3 regions of the Pantoea sp. SM3640 genome follow, and region 3 is predicted to be linked to each of the others. Evidence: predicted binding sites of a transcription regulator. Region 3 holds the regulator's gene; each other region holds the start of a gene.
What was found. Region 3 encodes CRP, which controls carbon source genes, mostly activating them, when cyclic AMP is high. Its sites were predicted from a motif close to ATGTGANNNNNNTCACAT; they were not measured.
Positions count from the first base shown of each region.

Region 1: the regulator CRP is predicted to act here: its motif matches at 1,346-1,363, upstream of IV493_RS14540 (iron-containing alcohol dehydrogenase).
Region 2: the regulator CRP is predicted to act here: its motif matches at 1,009-1,026, upstream of IV493_RS08470 (sugar transporter).

Region 1 covers NZ_CP064872.1:3,098,723-3,104,283, forward strand. Annotated here, with positions in the region: gene IV493_RS14530 (D-threonate 4-phosphate dehydrogenase) at 1-34, opposite strand, end outside; gene IV493_RS14535 (four-carbon acid sugar kinase family protein) at 27-1,286, opposite strand; gene IV493_RS14540 (iron-containing alcohol dehydrogenase) at 1,474-2,622, shown strand; gene IV493_RS14545 (dihydrodipicolinate synthase family protein) at 2,634-3,518, shown strand; gene IV493_RS14550 (sodium:solute symporter family protein) at 3,598-5,013, shown strand; gene IV493_RS14555 (exo-alpha-sialidase) at 5,015-5,561, shown strand, end outside.
Region 2 covers NZ_CP064872.1:1,831,206-1,836,766, reverse strand. Annotated here, with positions in the region: gene IV493_RS08480 (MFS transporter) at 1-366, shown strand, start outside; gene IV493_RS08475 (hypothetical protein) at 535-795, shown strand; gene IV493_RS08470 (sugar transporter) at 1,082-2,266, shown strand; gene IV493_RS08465 (YdgH/BhsA/McbA-like domain containing protein) at 2,345-2,602, opposite strand; gene IV493_RS08460 (DUF1471 domain-containing protein) at 2,640-2,897, opposite strand; gene IV493_RS08455 (TetR/AcrR family transcriptional regulator) at 3,206-3,856, shown strand; gene rhaM (L-rhamnose mutarotase) at 3,891-4,205, opposite strand; gene rhaD (rhamnulose-1-phosphate aldolase) at 4,195-5,037, opposite strand; gene IV493_RS08440 (L-rhamnose isomerase) at 5,048-5,561, opposite strand, start outside.
Region 3 covers NZ_CP064872.1:229,804-235,364, forward strand. Annotated here, with positions in the region: gene IV493_RS01045 (aminodeoxychorismate/anthranilate synthase component II) at 30-605, shown strand; gene IV493_RS01050 (aspartate aminotransferase family protein) at 687-1,907, shown strand; gene IV493_RS01055 (YccS/YhfK family putative transporter) at 1,909-3,984, opposite strand; gene crp (cAMP-activated global transcriptional regulator CRP) at 4,042-4,674, opposite strand; gene IV493_RS01065 (OsmC family protein) at 4,978-5,382, shown strand.

The DNA.
Region 1 (5,561 bases), 1.1 Mb from region 3:
GATCGCCCATGGTGATCGCAATAATTTTACTCACTCGACTTCTCCTCAATAAAACCAATGGCTGCTACCAGGGTATTTTCATCACCAAAGCCACCCGCTTTGGTCATCACCGGCAGAGTAAATTCACTGTTAAGCAGGACCCCGTGCGGCACACAGCCCGCCACCAAACCCTGAATTTTAAAGCCGCTGGCCCCCAGCGCCTGAGCAACGGCTATCGCCGCGTCGCCACCCGACAGATAGAGCGCATGCGGCAGCTGTGCCCGGCACAGACTCAGGGTCATTTCGCCCAGCAGCTGACAGATCGCCTCACCCAGCTGCTGGCGCGTCATGCTGTGCTGCTGGCAGAGATCCTCGATCGCGTGTCGCTGGGATTCATGCTGGCAGGTACGGATCACCGTGTGGCGACCGGCACGCAGTGCGGCAGCCGCCTGTTCAATCCAGCTATCCCGGCCACACCAGGCGGGCTGCTGAAACAGCTGACGAATATCAACATCCACGATTTCCACTGCCTGCTGGTTAAGCAGTGCGGCGATCTGCTGCTCTGCCTGACGGCTCATCGATGCCACCACCGCCAGTACGGGCCGCGACGGGCGAACAGAGAGCGCAGCGCCCAGCGCATCGCTTAATCCGGCAGCGCCCACCAGCAGGGGCGTCTCGCTCAGCCGCGCCGCAGCGGCGATCAGTCGCGCCAGGTCGGCCTCCGTTTCGGCATCTACCACCACCACGCCCTGCGCAGCCGCCAGCACGGCATCCAGCCGATCGCTGCGCAGCGTGGCGAGATCGATCTCCATGCCGTCGATCTGCATCTGATCGAGAATGCGGGCGCTGCGGATCGGGGTTTTGGGATCGCTGGCAAATTCGGTATCCGTCAGTAATCGCTGATTCACCCACACGCTGCCCTCACGTGTGGTGCGGCCCAGGCGCGGCACGGCCGGTGCCACCAGCGCCAGCCTTTTGCCGCTGGCGCGCAGTGCCGCCACCGTTTCAGCACCGACGTTGCCACGCAGCGTGGAGTCGATCTTTTTGAACAGCCAGCCCTGCTGAAACTGTGCCGCGTAATGCTGTACCACCTGCGTGACGCGCTCTGCCGCCTGACTGATGCTGACCGCCCGGCTGTCAGTACTGATTACCAGCACATCCGCCGCCTCGTCGGGCTGCGGCGCGGCGGTGCCGAACAGCACATGTACACGGGCACCGGCCTGTGCCAGTCCACTACCTGCATCGTTGGCACCGGTAAAGTCATCGGCGATGACCAGCACCGGGGTTTTCCATACTGATGAGCCCATCCTCACTCCTGTCAGGCTATTGCCGCTGCATTTGATTATATTCAATCATGATTGATTATATGTGAGCAAGTTCAAATTAATCGAAATCGATATGCCTTATAAAATTAGCCACAGAGAGTGACTGACATCGCATTGCGCTGAGCAAAATTAATCATCTGCTCAGTCATGAAAGAAAAAAGGGTACGAAATGAACATTAACAGCACGGTGATTAGCGGTTATCAGGCGTTAAACGACATGCGCTATCTGCTGAGTGGCGTAACGACAGCGGTAGTGGTGACTGACCGGAACATTGAAGCGATTCCGGCGGTTCAGGCGCTGATGGGGCAACTCCGGGATCAGATTCCGCGTATCAGCGTGGTCAACAGCGTGCCGCCCGAGCCGAGCCAGCATGATGTGGCCGCTATTATAGAAACGCTCTCGCAGCGCCAGGCCGACATGGTGATTGGCATCGGCGGTGGCAGCGTACTGGATGTGGCGAAGCTGCTCTCGGTGCTGTGCATCGACGGAGCACCGTCGCTGGACGCCCTGCTGGCAGGCGAAAAACCGCAGCGTCGCACCCGTTCAATGCTCATCCCGACCACTGCTGGCACCGGTTCTGAAGCGACGCCGAATGCGATTCTGGCGATCCCGGAGAAAGAGACCAAAGTCGGCATTATTTCACCGGTGATGCTGCCCGATGTGGTAGCGCTGGTGCCGGAACTCACCACCAGCATGCCGCCGCACATCGCCTCGTCTACCGGCATTGATGCCCTGTGTCACCTGATTGAGTGCTTCACCGCCAACGTGGCTAACCCGGTCAGCGACAACTATGCGCTGATTGGGATGAAAAAGCTGTTCGCGAATCTCGAAACCACGCTGCGCGAGCCCGAGAATCTGCAGGCACGGCTGGAGATGCTCTGGGCCTCTTATTATGGCGGCGCATCGATTGCCCATGCCGGGACGCATCTGGTGCATGCGATGTCCTATCCGCTTGGCGGCAAATATCACCTGCCACACGGCGTTGCCAACGCCATTCTGCTGGCCCCCTGCATGCGCTTTGTCCGTCCGGCCGCGGTGAGCAAATTCGCTCAGGCCTATGACCTGCTGCCCGACGCCGACGTCCGTTTAAGCGATGAAGAGAAATCACACGCGCTGGTCGACTACTTCACCGCGCTGGTTGCGCGGCTGCAGTTGCCTGCCAGCCTGGAAGCACTGGGCATCGGCCCGGATCACCTGCCTTATTTAGTGGAAGCGGCACTCGACGTGCAGCGCCTGATGAAAAACGTGCCCATGGCGGTCACCGCCGACGATGTGCGCGCCGTCTATCTGACGCTGTTCCCTTCCTGCCAGGCGTAATGAGGATTGTCATGAATAAGAAAATCAACGGCGTACTGACCGCCATCGTCACCACCTTCGACCGTGAAGGTGCCTTTGATCCGGTAAGACAGCGTGAGCAGGTCAGACGTCAGATCAACGCCGGAAACGGCATCTTCTGTGGCGGCACCAATGGCGAGTTCTTTGTGCTGAACGAGCAGGAGAAGATCGCCGTCACCACCACCTGCGTCGATGAGATCAACGGCCGCGCGCCTGTCGTGGCGCACATCGGCGAGATTTCGACCCGCGAAACGATCCGGCTCGGCAAACAGATTGCCCGCCTGGGCGTGGATGCCGTCTCGGCGATCACCCCATGGTTTGTGCCGCTGAAACAGCAGGAGCTGATCGACCACTATCAGCGCGTAGCGGACGCGCTGACGGTGCCGCTGTTCCTCTACAACATCCCGGCGCGAACCGGCAATACCCTGCAGCCAGAGACCGTTCGCACGCTGGCCGTGCACCCGAACATCATCGGTATTAAAGACTCCGCAGGCAGCTATGAAAGTCTGAGCGGATTTCTGCAGGCCACCGCCGACTGTGAGGGCTTTGATGTGCTGAACGGCCCTGACTCGCTGATTCATCAGGGATTTGTCGATGGCTGCTCCGCCTCCATTTCCGGGCTGGCAAACGTGGCACCGGAGGCGATTAACGCCATCTGGGCGCGCTTCAGTGCCGGTGACATTGCCGGTTCGCATCAGGCACAGGAGAACGTCACCGGCCTGCGCACTGCGCTGTACAGCATCGGTTTCTCACCGGCCGCCGTGAAAAAAGCGGTCAGCCTGCAGGGCTTTGAGGTGGGTGAAAGCCGCTATGCGGTGCAGTTCAGCGCCGACGAGCAGCAGCAGATCCGTCAAATCGTGAACCACTACCTGCAATAACGTCCATCGCCTTTGTACCCTATCGGTCAGATGAGAACGAACCTGATGGTCGCCATCTGCCAGAACAATCGAGGTCATGATGAAAGCATTTTCAACTGAGAGCACCTTACTGATCGTCGGCATGGTGGTCGCCTATATCCTGTTCACCACCTGGTTGACCTGGCGGCTGCGCAGTAAAACCAGCGGCGACTTCATGGAAGGCTCCCGCGCCATGCCCGCCTTTATCGTTGGCATTATGCTGATGTCAGAGTATATCGGGGCAAAATCGACCATTGGCACGGCGCAGGCAGCCTTTGAGGATGGCTTCGCCGCCTCCTGGTCGGTGATTGGCGCGGCGATTGGGTTCCCGCTGTTTGGCCTGATTCTGGTCAAACGCATCTACAACACCGGAAAAATCACGATCTCTGGTGCCATCGCCGAGAAATATGGCAGCTCAACCAAGAACATTATCTCGCTGATTATGATCTATGCGCTGCTGCTGGTGAACGTCGGGAACTACATCAGCGGTGCGGCGGCGATCTCCACCGTGCTGAAGATCGACCTGACGCAGGCGGCCTTTATCACCGCGGTGGTCAGCACCTTCTACTTTGCGTTTGGCGGCATGAAAGGCGTCGCCTGGGTTACGCTGCTGCACAGCGCCATCAAGTACATCGGGATTCTGATTATTCTCTATGTGGCACTGAAGATGACCGGCGGCGTGGCCCCGATGATCGAGAAAATGCCGGCGTTCTACTGGACGTGGGACGGTCACGTCGGGGCCAGTACCATTGTGGCCTGGCTGATCGGGACCGTGGGATCGATCTTCTGTACGCAGTTTGTGATCCAGGCGATCTCCTCCACCAAAGATGTGAAGTCCGCGAAGCGCGCTACCTGGGTCGCCTTCATCTTCTGCCTGCCAATCGGTCTGGCGATGGCGCTGATTGGCGTGGCGGCGAAGTTCGCGCATCCCGATATCAAGAGCCTCTATGCGCTGCCAGTGTTTCTGCAGGATATGTCACCGTGGCTGGCAGGCATTGTCACCACCTCGCTGGTGGCCTCGATTTTCGTCAGCGTCGGCACCGTTGCGCTGGCCATCGCCTCGCTGGTCGTCAAAGATTTTTACGTGCCTTATCGTAACCCGACGCCGGAGCGCGAATTTAAAGTGACGCGCTGGATCTCGATTGGCATCGGCTTCTTCCCGCTGCTGTTTGTCCTGTTCTTCCCGGAAGTGCTGAAGCTCTCGTTCTTTACCCGCGCGATTCGCCTGTCGATCACCGTGGTGGCGATTATGGCGTTCTATCTGCCGTGGTTTAAGAGCACGCGTGGAGCCAACGCCGGTCTGATTGGTGCCTGCGTGGTGACGTCCGTCTGGTTCCTGATGGGTAACCCGTTCGGTATCGACAATATGTATGTGGCGCTGATTACGCCGGCCATCATTATGGTGATTGACCGCTGTATACCGTCACGCCAGTCTCAGCCTCAACCGCAACACAATGCACAAAATAGTGGAGCCTAATATGACTCAGGAAACTGTCACCGCAGAACGCACCGGCCTGGTTGCGCCGCACCCGCAGGATAGCGCCCAGCAGATTGCGATGCTGCCCTCCTCCTGCCCGCAAAACCATGCGGCTAACCTGCTGCCGCTGCCCGATGGCGATCTGCTTTGCGTCTGGTTTGGTGGCACGCAGGAAGGGATTGCCGATATCTCAGTCTGGTGTTCCCGGCTGACAAAAGGCAGCGATCGCTGGAGTGACGCGCAGAAGCTTTCTGACGATCCGGGTCGCTCAGAACAGAATCCGGTGCTGTTTCTCGATCCCGACCAGGTACTGTGGCTGCTGTGGACGGCGCAGAAATCAGGTAATCAGGACACCGCGATCGTGCGCTATCGCCAGTCTCACGATATGGGCAAAAGCTGGGGCGAGATCAAAACCCTGCTGGATAAGCCCGGCACCTTTATTCGTCAGCCGATTGTCGTGCTGCCCAACGGCAACTGGCTGCTGCCGGTGTTTTACTGCCTGACGCAGCCCGGCGAAAAGTGGGTCGGCAGCTATGACGTCAGCGCGG
Region 2 (5,561 bases), 1.6 Mb from region 3:
GCGCTGACCAGCCGCCTGGGACGCGGGCCGGTGATGCTGGGCGCGACAGCCATCATGCTGCTGGGTCTGCTGGTCACTGCCTTCGACTCGCTCTGGCTGATTCTGCCCGGAATGATGCTGTTCACCGCCGGCTTTTTCGCCGCCCATGCGGTCGCCAGCGGCTGGATTGGTCCCCGTGCACGCCGGGCGCGTGGGCAGGCTTCGTCGCTCTATCTGTTCAGCTACTACGTGGGTTCCAGCGTAGCGGGCACGCTGGGCGGTCTGTTCTGGCATAATTTTGGCTGGAGCGGAATCACGCTGTTTATCAGCGTCCTGTTAATCCTGGCGCTGCTGGTTGCCTGGCGTCTGCATAGTAAAAGACTCTGACTGATTTTTCTCATGCCAGGCCCCGACCTCTCCGGCGGGTCTGGCTGCTTGTCACGCTGAACATTCCCTTCAGATCCATAACAAACAAAACGTGCTTTTCCCGCTATAATCCTTTTTATTGTAATAATTCATCTGCTTTGCCTTTTAACACGGCAACAAGGAACGCCTGTGGCTCTCTACTATTACGTTAATAAACAATCGGGATATAACGATAATCATGTTGTTCTTGCCGCGGGCTGCCCCCATCTTCCCGACATGAATAACCGACTGTTTCTGGGCAGTTTTTATCATGTGAACGCCGCTATTCTGCAGGCAAAAAAATATTATGCGGGCGCCATCGGCTGCGAAAACTGCTGTCCGCTTAATCACAGCGACCCGCAGGCCAGTCAGCTCAGCGTGGCCCTGAAACATACTCCACCATCGCGTTAATCGACTGGACAGCACGGAGGTAAAACGCTTTCCGCTGTGCTGTTCAATGACATTCTGCCTGAGGGCAAACCCCTGCTCTGAATGATGTCTGCACCGCTTCGCCCTCGATAACCTCAGGCTATCGCCCTGTCACAGGGCGATAATAAAAAATCAGCAATAAAAGGCATTTATAAGGTTTCGCTTCCCGCTTTATTCACTACAATGGTCAGTAATTTGTGACGCAGGTCACTTTCGCTGGATGTTTCTGCCACATCCGATTTCGCTGTACTGACTGACTTGACTCCTCATGCAACCAACAACTGTTTCACGTAAAACTGCCTGGCTACGCGTGGTATTGCTGGCCATCGCCGCATTTGTCTTCAATACCACCGAGTTCGTGCCGGTTGGCCTGTTATCTGATATTGCTGCTGACTTTTCAATGCAGACGGCTGATGTCGGGATCATGCTGACCATCTACGCCTGGGTCGTCGCGCTGCTTTCACTGCCGCTGATGCTGCTGACCCGCAATATTGAGCGACGGCTGCTGCTGGGCGTGCTGTTCCTGATATTTATCGTCAGCCACGTGCTTTCAACCGTCGCCTGGGATTTCCGGTCGCTGATGGTGTCGCGCGTCGGCATCGCTCTGTCTCATGCGGTGTTCTGGTCGATCACCGCCTCGCTGGCGATTCGTGTTGCCCCGGCGGGTAAGAAAACCCAGGCGCTGAGTATGCTGGCGACCGGTACCGCGCTGGCGATGGTGCTGGGCGTGCCGATTGGCCGCGTGGTGGGACAGTATCTTGGCTGGCGCACCACTTTCGGCGCGATTGGTCTGTCGGCACTGGTGCTGATGATCATGCTGGTGCGTATTCTGCCGCGCCTGCCAAGTGAGCATACCGGCTCGCTGAGCAGTGTGCCGATGCTGTTTCGCCGTCCGGCGCTGGTCAGCATGTATCTGCTGGTGACGCTGGTGGTGACCGCGCATTACACCGCCTACAGCTATATCGAGCCATTTATGCAGACCGTCGCCCACTCCAGCGGCAATTTCACAACCCTGCTGCTGCTGCTGTTTGGTTCAGCGGGCATTGTCGGCAGCCTGCTCTTCAGTACGCTGGGTAACAAATTCCCTTCCGCCCTGCTGATTGCCGCCATTGCGCTGATCACCCTTTGCATGGGCCTGCTGATTTTTGCCGCCGTTCGCCCTGCCGCTATCTCCACGCTGTGCGTTGTCTGGGGAGTGGCGATGATGATGATCGGGCTGGGTATGCAGGTGCGGGTGCTCTCGCTGGCACCGGATGCCACGGATGTCGCGATGTCCCTGATGTCCGGCATCTACAATATTGGTATTGGCGCGGGCGCGCTGCTGGGTAATCAGGTCAGTCTCCATCTGAGCATGGCGGAAGTGGGGAACGTCGGCGGGATGATTGGTCTGGTGGCATTGCTGTGGTGTGTTTATATTTTCCGACGCTATCCGCAGTTACGCAGCAACGGATAATCAGCGCCGTACCAAATAAAAAAGGCTTCAGATAAGTGGGTTTATCTGAAGCCTGTTTATGATTATTTATAGCGCCTGTTACTTATAAAGAATGGCTGTGCCATGCAGGTTGTTGCTGCCAGAGGTCGAAGTGATGCGGAAAGACTTTGCGCCGACATCGCTGGCCTTCTCTGACAATTGCTGCTCCAGCGAGGTCAGATTCGTACTGCCCGTTGCGCTGATGACACCGATTTTTTGCTGATCCAACGGGGTGCTGCTCACCTGTTGGGCCGCCACGCTGGCAAAGGAGAGGCTACTTAGCACCGCCGCCGCCACCATCATATTGATACGTTTCATAACGAACCCCTTCTCACATTATCTGATGAACTGCCTGTTACTGATAGATCACAGCCGTGCCGTGCAGTTTGTTCTGACCGCTGGTTGAAGTGATGCGGAATGATTTCGCACCGGCTTCATCCGCTTTGGCACTCAGCTGTGCTTCAACAGAACTCAGGTTGGTGCCACCCAGTACTGAGATGGTGCCAACGGGCTGCTGATTAGCCGGTTCGCTGGTGACGAGATCAGCGGCAGATGCGCCAAAAGCCAGGGTAGTAAGCGCCAGTGCTGCCAGGGTGGTTTTGATGGTTTTCATAATATTCTCTCTGTCCGGTATTTGAATTCGGTGTGACTGAATTGGGTTGTCGCTATTTAGTTAACGACCGTTAAATAAATAATAGACCCCGATCTGGTTCGTCGTCAATATTTATTTAATGAGCGTTATTTTATTCGCGAAGTGGCGTGATTATGGGCTTCCGCCCCTTTTATGACTTAACCATAGGGGCGGTAAAAATGCGCTGGCGCACAAAATGACAACGCTTGCGGCTGACATTTCCAGTGGGCCTTGCACATTTTTATAATGATCGGTAATTTAATAGGATGTTTTACTGTCTGTGAGGGTGTATGAGTCAGGTTCAGGATTGCGATGTAAAGAAATGCCGCGGCCGACCCAAAGTGTTCGATCGCGAAGCTGCGCTCGATAAAGCTCTGACCCTGTTCTGGACACACGGTTACGAGGGAACCTCTCTCGCCGATCTGGTTGCCGCCACTGGCGCAAAAGCGCCAACCCTCTACGCAGAGTTTGTGAATAAAGAGGGATTGTTTCGCGCAGCGATGGGGCGTTATGTAGAGAAGTTCAGCGCATGGCGTGAAGCAGCATTAGGCGATGATCAGTTACCGGTGGATCGGGCCATTGAGGCCTATTTCCGCTCTACTGCGGCCTGTTTTACCGAACGCGACTCTCCCGGCGGATGCTTCTTTATCTGTACCTCAACAGCCCTGTCGGCGGCTTCGGCAGAGATTGCCGCCATGCTGCAACAGCAGCATCAGTCGCAGGAGCATGTGCTGAGTGATTTTCTGCTGGCGCGCCAGCAGCGTGGCGAACTGAGTGCAGCAGTGAATATTCCTGCGCTATCACGTTATCTGGGTTGTATGTTGCAGGGTATGTCGGTGCGGGCCCGTGAAGGCGCAGAGCGTGACGATCTTGAGGGTATTATTGATACGCTGATGGCCATGTGGCCAACGCTGACCGGCTTGTGTCAGGCCAGAGGCTAGAAAAACAGGGCGGCATTGCCGCCCTTTTCTTCATCTAGTTCAGGAAAAACACCGGTTTTAACGGCTGACTGACAGGACTGTTATCTGCATTAGACGGCATGAGATCTTTCATTGACGCCCACCAGCGCTGACACACCTCCGTTTTTGCCACCGCTTCCCAGCGTGCTTCAGATTCAATCTCAACGCTGGCGAACAGCAGATTCCGCTCTGCGTCCAGCCAGATAGCATAGTTGTGCGCGCCATGTGCCTTCAGCGTCTCAGCCAGTTCAGGCCAGATTGGGGAGTGACGACGTTCATACTCTGCATGACAGTCGGCATTCACCTGCATCACAAAGGCTTTACGCAGCATTGGCTGGGCCCACATCCAGCGCCGGTTGCCACGGCTTAACGCCAAAGCGCTCACCCAGCGCGATCAGCTGTTCGGTGGTGATGCTCTGGCGAATACCGCCCATCGACAGTACTTTGACGATTACTTCTGCCGATTTTTCCGCCGTATCAATCAGACCAAAGGTTTCATCGAGTGTCGGGCCTGTGCCAAAGACGCCGTGGAATGGCCACATCACCAGAGTGTGAGACTGCATCTGTCCGGCTGTCGCCGTACCGATTTCATCGGTGCCAGGAACCATCCATGGCAGCACACCCACGCCATCCGGGAAGACCACCAGACATTCGGTACTGCCTTCCCACAGCAAACGGGTAAAGCGGGCAGAGTCCATCTCAACCACGTAGCTCAGAGCCATAAAGTTGGTCGCATGGCAGTGCATAATCACCCGATCTGCGCCTTTGCTGACGGCTTTACGTACCGCATGAGACTGAAAGTGTGATGCCAGCTCAGAGGTCGGCAAACCGCCATTCGACAGGCCCCAGTGAATTTTATAGGAAAGTCCCTTGTCATCGACCTGCAGCAGCGCCAGACAATCCGCCGGATCGAGCTGGACGTTACGCATGAATTTTCCTGACCCGGTCACCAGAAACCAGTCGTTCGCCAGCGCTGGCGCAGGCTGGGTCAGCTCAATGCAGCGCGGTTCCTTATAGAAATCGGCGGCAAAGGGTTTCACCTCCTCCTCCAGCAGACGGAGGCTGACGTTACCGCCGTTACGCTCGTCCCAGCCCTTCAGCCACATGTCGCTGGTCGCTTTGACCATTCCCTTAACAAACCCGGAAGAAAGAATGCTTTGCATAGTGAAATCCTTAACGTTGGCTCAAGATCTGTTGTTCATAATGACGGACATCGCCTAACCAGCTGGCATCAGCCGGGACGTCATGGCGCAGGCACCACGCTTCCCAGACCGCCTGCCATGGCAGTGATTTTTGCTCTTCCAGCAGGGTAAGCCGCGCGGTGTAATCGCCACTGTTCTCGGCCTGGCGTAAGCGGTCGGTTGGCTCCAGCAAGGCACGCAGCAGCGCTTTTTTGGTGTTACGGGTGCCAATAACCCAGGCGGCAATCCGGTTAATTGAGGCGTCGAAGAAGTCGAGGCCAATGTGCACTTTGTCGAACAGCTGATGACGGACGATCTCACTGGCGATAGCCTGGGTTTCATCATCCAGCAGCACAACATGGTCGCTGTCCCAGCGCACCGGACGGCTGACGTGCAGCAGCAGGCGCGGCACATAGAGCATGGCGGCGGAAATTTTGTCGGAGATCACTTCGGTTGGATGGAAATGCCCTGCATCCAGGCAAAGCGCCGTCTGGCGACTGGCGGCA
Region 3 (5,561 bases):
GCGGCGCGGTTTATCATTCTGGACGCGTCATGCTGCTGCTTATCGACAATTACGACTCCTTTACCTGGAATCTTTATCAATACTTCTGCGAGCTGGGCGCGCAGGTTCAGGTGGTGCGCAATGATGCCATCACCCTGGAGCAGATGGCAGCGTTACCGCTGACCCATCTGGTCATCTCTCCTGGTCCCTGCACGCCGTCAGAGTCGGGCATCTCGCTGGCGGCGATTCGGCATTTCGCCGGTAACGTGCCGGTGCTGGGTGTCTGCCTGGGCCATCAGGCAATTGCGCAGGCGTATGGCGCGAAGGTGGTGCGGGCGCGTCAGGTGATGCACGGCAAAACCTCCGCGATTCAGCACACCGGCCAGGGCGTGTTCCGCAATCTCAATAATCCCCTTACCGTGACCCGCTACCACTCGCTGATTGTGCAGCGCGATTCCCTGCCCGATGCGTTCCAGGTGACGGCCTGGACGGTGCGTGACGGCGAGCCTGACGAAATTATGGGATTCCGCCATAAAACCCTGGCGCTGGAAGGCGTGCAGTTCCATCCCGAAAGCATTCTCAGCGAGCAGGGACATCAGCTGCTGCGCAATTTCCTTGCGCAATAAGTTGCCTTTGAGTGATTTTTTATGCATATTTTGTGATTATTATTTCAATGTTGCACAACAATCATTCAAATGGGGTCACTAATGGCAGCGGAAAAAATGGCGGTCACGCGGGAGACGTTCGATAACGTTATTTTGCCTGTTTATGCACCTGCGCAGTTTGTGCCGGTAAAAGGCAAGGGCAGTCGCGTATGGGATCAGCAGGGCAAAGAGTATATCGACTTCTCGGGTGGTATTGCCGTTACCGCACTTGGACACTGCCATCCTGCGCTGGTGGAAACACTGAAAAGCCAGGGCGAAACGCTGTGGCACACCAGCAATGTCTTTACCAACGAACCGGCACTGCGTCTCGCCAGTAAGCTCATTCAGGCGACCTTTGCCGATCGCGTCTTCTTCGCCAACTCCGGTGCCGAAGCCAATGAAGCGGCGTTTAAGCTGGCGCGTTACTATGCCTGCAAACGTCACAGCCCGTTCAAAAGTAAGATCATCGCGTTTCATAACGCTTTTCATGGCCGGACGCTGTTTACCGTTACGGTCGGCGGCCAGCCAAAATATTCTGATGGATTCGGCCCGAAACCGGCGGATATTGTCCACGTGCCGTTCAATGATCTGGACGCCGTGAAAGCGGTAATCGACGATCACACCTGTGCCATTGTGGTTGAACCGATTCAGGGTGAGGGCGGCGTCATGCCCGCGACGCAGGAATTTATGCAGGGACTGCGTGCACTTTGCGATCAGCATCAGGCGCTGCTGGTACTGGACGAAGTGCAGAGCGGTATGGGACGTAGCGGCAAACTGTTCGCCTATGAGCATTATGGCGTCCAGCCCGATATTCTGACCTCAGCCAAAGCGCTGGGCGGCGGTTTCCCGGTGAGCGCCATGCTGACCACCAATGAGATCGCTTCGACTATGGCACCAGGCGTGCATGGCACCACCTATGGCGGTAATCCGCTGGCCTGCGCCATCGCCGAAACGGCGCTGGATATCATCAATACGCCAGACGTGCTGGCGGGCGTTGAGATGCGTCGCCAGCACTTTGTTACGGCGCTACAGGCCATCGACGCGAAGTATGAACTGTTCAGTGACATTCGCGGGAAAGGTCTGTTGATTGGCGCGGCGCTGAAACCTCAGCATGCCGGCAGGTCGCGCGATATTCTGAATGCTGCTGCCGCTGAGGGTGTAATGGTGCTGGTGGCCGGCACCGACGTGATGCGCTTTGCCCCGTCGCTGATCATTGAGCCTGCTGACATTGAAGAGGGCATGCGCCGCTTCGCCACCGCCGTCGGCAAAGTGCTCAACGGCTAGCTTAGTTTTTGCGTAAGCGTCTGATTAACCAGCGGCCATGTTGCGGTCGCTGGTTCCACGCCAGCGATGAAATGGTGTACATCACGCTCAGGTGATCGAGAATGCGCCGCACATGCTGTTCCACCACCGTGATCGGTCCTTCACTGATGTTCTCCAGGTCATCCAGCAGATTCACCTGTGAGCTTTCACCATCATATTCCAGCCGCTGCTGACACCGCTGCAGCGCAATTTCGCAGGATTGCAGATAGCGTTGAGCCAGCGAGGCGGTCAGCATCGTGTGCTCGCGCGCCAGAATCGTTATCGCATTGATATGCTCGACGATAAACTGACTGTGGGTGACCCAGAGCCGCATATCACTCAGATAGCGGGAGTTGAATGCCGGTTCCTGCATCGCCTGATTCAGTGAGTTAAACAGCGCGTTGTGTGCCTGATTCACTTTCACGCGCTGATAAGCCAGTTTCTCTGGCGACTGTTCATCGCCTAGCAAGAGCCGCAGCGCATCCTGATAGGTTTCCAGCGCGTCGTGGGCGTTTTGCCGCAGTAAGCCGCTCTGCCACTGCGGCCACAGCCACAGCATCCCGCCAAAGGCGATCAGACAGCCCATCAGCGTATCCATCAGTCGCGGCAGCAGAAACTGTGCGCCATTCAGTGACAGCAGTTGCAGCGAGTAAACCGCCGTGACCGTAAAACCAATCATCGACCAGCCATAGAACTGGCGGGTAAAGCGATAGCTGATAAAGGTGATCGCCAGCATGATCAGCAGTACCAGTGACTCCGGCACCGCCAGCCGCAGCGTGGCAGCCGCAATTACCAGTCCTGCAAAGGTGCCCAGCGCCCGGTGCTGGATACGGACGCGGGTAGCGCTGTAGCCGTTCTGGCTGACGAACATAATGGTCATCAGGATCCAGTAGGGCTTAGGGATGTTGAAGAACAGCGCCAGCGCGCTGCCCAGCATCAGCATCACCGCAAAGCGACCCGCCGTGCGCAGCGCCGACGAGCGAAACGAGAGATAACTGCGCAGCGCCGGTAACAGCGGCAGGCGGCGCTGGCGGTCTGCCATCAGGTCGCGCTGGTAAAGCGGCTTCTGGGTGCGCAGCACGCGCGCAATGCGGTTGAAGTGATAAAGACAGAAGTTACCCACCGGATTATCGGGGTGCTGATGGGCGATTTTCTCCAGCGCGCCGAGCTGTTTATCCATCGCAAAGCGGTCGGGTAACTGGTGATAAAGGATGTTATCCGCCAGTACCCGCAGTCGGGCCGAGATGGTTTTGGCATTCCAGCGGATCACCGCTTCAGCATGGCTCTGCTCCACCAGCTTTTGCACCTCTTCCGGGCGGTGCAGGCTGACCGAGATATGCTCCTGCAGATCGAGTGCCACCTGAAAAGCGCGCGTCAGCCGCTTATGGCTGTGATCGCGGCTTGCCGACAGCATGTGCATCTGCTGATAACAGGTGTTGATCAGATCGACCACTTTCTGCTGGTGAGCCAGCAGCGGCGGCAGCGCTTTTTCGGGATCGGTCAGCTGCGTCAGAAGGGTATATTTGGCGTCGCAGTAGTTGGCCAGCTCGCGGTAGATCAGGCTCAGGCTCTCACGCATCGGCTGCTCTTTCCACAGCCAGAACCAGAACCAGTTAAATACCCCATACCAGAGCGTGCCGCCGATATAGAGCAGCGGAGTGACATAGATGGGCATGCGGCCAATCAGGCTGAGGGTAAAGATGGCGGCAATAAGGGTGCCGGGCAGCAGGCGACCATGCAGCGGGCTGATCTCACCGGTGACGCCAAGCAGCAAAGGCATAGCGAAGAGGATCAGCGGCAGTGGAATCGCATGCAGGGTGAGCCACTGGATCAGAAAACTGCCGAGGGCAAACAGGCTGCCGCCTACAATCAGACGTTTGAAGAAGCGTTTATGCGGAGTATCAAGACCGGCGATATTGCAGCAGGCGGGCACTAACGAGAACAGCAGACCTTTTTGCAGGTCGCCAGCCAGCCAGCCCAGCGCCACCGGCAGACAGAGCACCAGCGTTTGCCGCAAGGCGTAGTTAACTTCAGGATGGTAAATGATTCGACGCCACATCGGCCCAACACAAACAATAACGGCGTGATGTTGCCATCACGCCGTGGATGACAGGAATTAGCGGGTGCCGTAAACGACGATGGTTTTGCCGTGTGCGGAGATCAGGTTCTGATCTTCCAGCATCTTCAGAATACGGCCCACGGTTTCACGTGAACAACCCACAATCTGGCCAATTTCCTGACGAGTGATTTTAATTTGCATGCCGTCGGGATGCGTCATGGCATCTGGCTGCTTCGCCAGGTTAAGCAGAGTCTGTGCAATGCGTCCGGTAACATCGAGGAAAGCGAGATTACCCACTTTTTCAGACGTGACCTGCAGGCGACGCGCCATCTGCGAGGAGAGTCGCATCAGGATGTCGGGGTTAACCTGGATCAGCTGACGGAATTTCTTGTAAGAAATCTCCGCTACTTCGCACGCGCTTTTCGCACGTACCCAGGCGCTGCGCTCCTGACCTTCTTCGAACAGGCCAAGCTCACCAATAAAATCGCCCTGATTCAGGTAGGAAAGAATCATCTCTTTGCCTTCTTCATCTTTAATCAGAACCGCGACGGAACCTTTCACGATGTAGTAAAGCGTTTCTGCTTTTTCACCTTGATGAATCAGCGTACTTTTGGATGGATACTTGTGAATATGGCAATGGGACAGGAACCATTCGAGTGTAGGGTCTGTTTGCGGTTTGCCGAGAACCATTCGCTATTATCCTCTGTTGTAATCGTGCCCAAAATACAGGGGGCAGTTTTCCCTGTCAGGCGGTGAAAGCTTCAAGCGTTTCCTTTTCAGGAAATTATTCGGGCCGCATCAGGCGCAGTGCGCATCATTCTTCCCGGCTTCGCCATCGGGTGACGAAAAATATTTTCAGCACTGTTTGTAGCACAGCTTTTGCCGACTGTCTTCTGTTGTCTCGCTTCAGCTACGGGCGGATTTCTCTGGATTGCTGTTTACCAGGTGAAAGCGTACTCTGGCGACAAAACAGCGTATTCCGGAGTAAAAATCATGCAGGCAAGAGTGAAATGGGTAGAAGGGCTGACATTCCTCGGAGAATCCTCATCCGGCCATCAGATACTGATGGATGGCAATTCGGGTGATAAAGCGCCCAGCCCAATGGAGATGGTGCTGATGGCGGCGGGCGGATGCAGCGCGATTGACGTGGTTTCAATTCTGCAAAAAGGCCGCAACGATGTGGCTGATTGTGAAGTAAAACTGACCTCAGAACGTCGTGAAGAGGCGCCGCGAATCTTTACGCACATCAACCTGCATTTTATCGTGAGTGGAAAAGCGCTCCAGGATAAAGCGGTCTCACGCGCCGTCGATCTTTCGGCGGAAAAATATTGCTCTGTGGCCATCATGCTGGGTAAAGGTGTGACGATTACGCATAGCTATGAGGTGGTTGAGCTGTAGTCATTGCAGACCTGCTAACTTCACTTCCAGTGTCTGCTGCAGGTTGCTTTAAGACTGTGCCTGCGCAGAGAACCGGGTCAGATCGGAAAGACGCAAAAACCGCCATCCATGGCATGCTCGGCCCGCGCAATTACGCACCTCATCCCTGAGGTGCGCCCGTGACCGGGCCAACGCGTTGC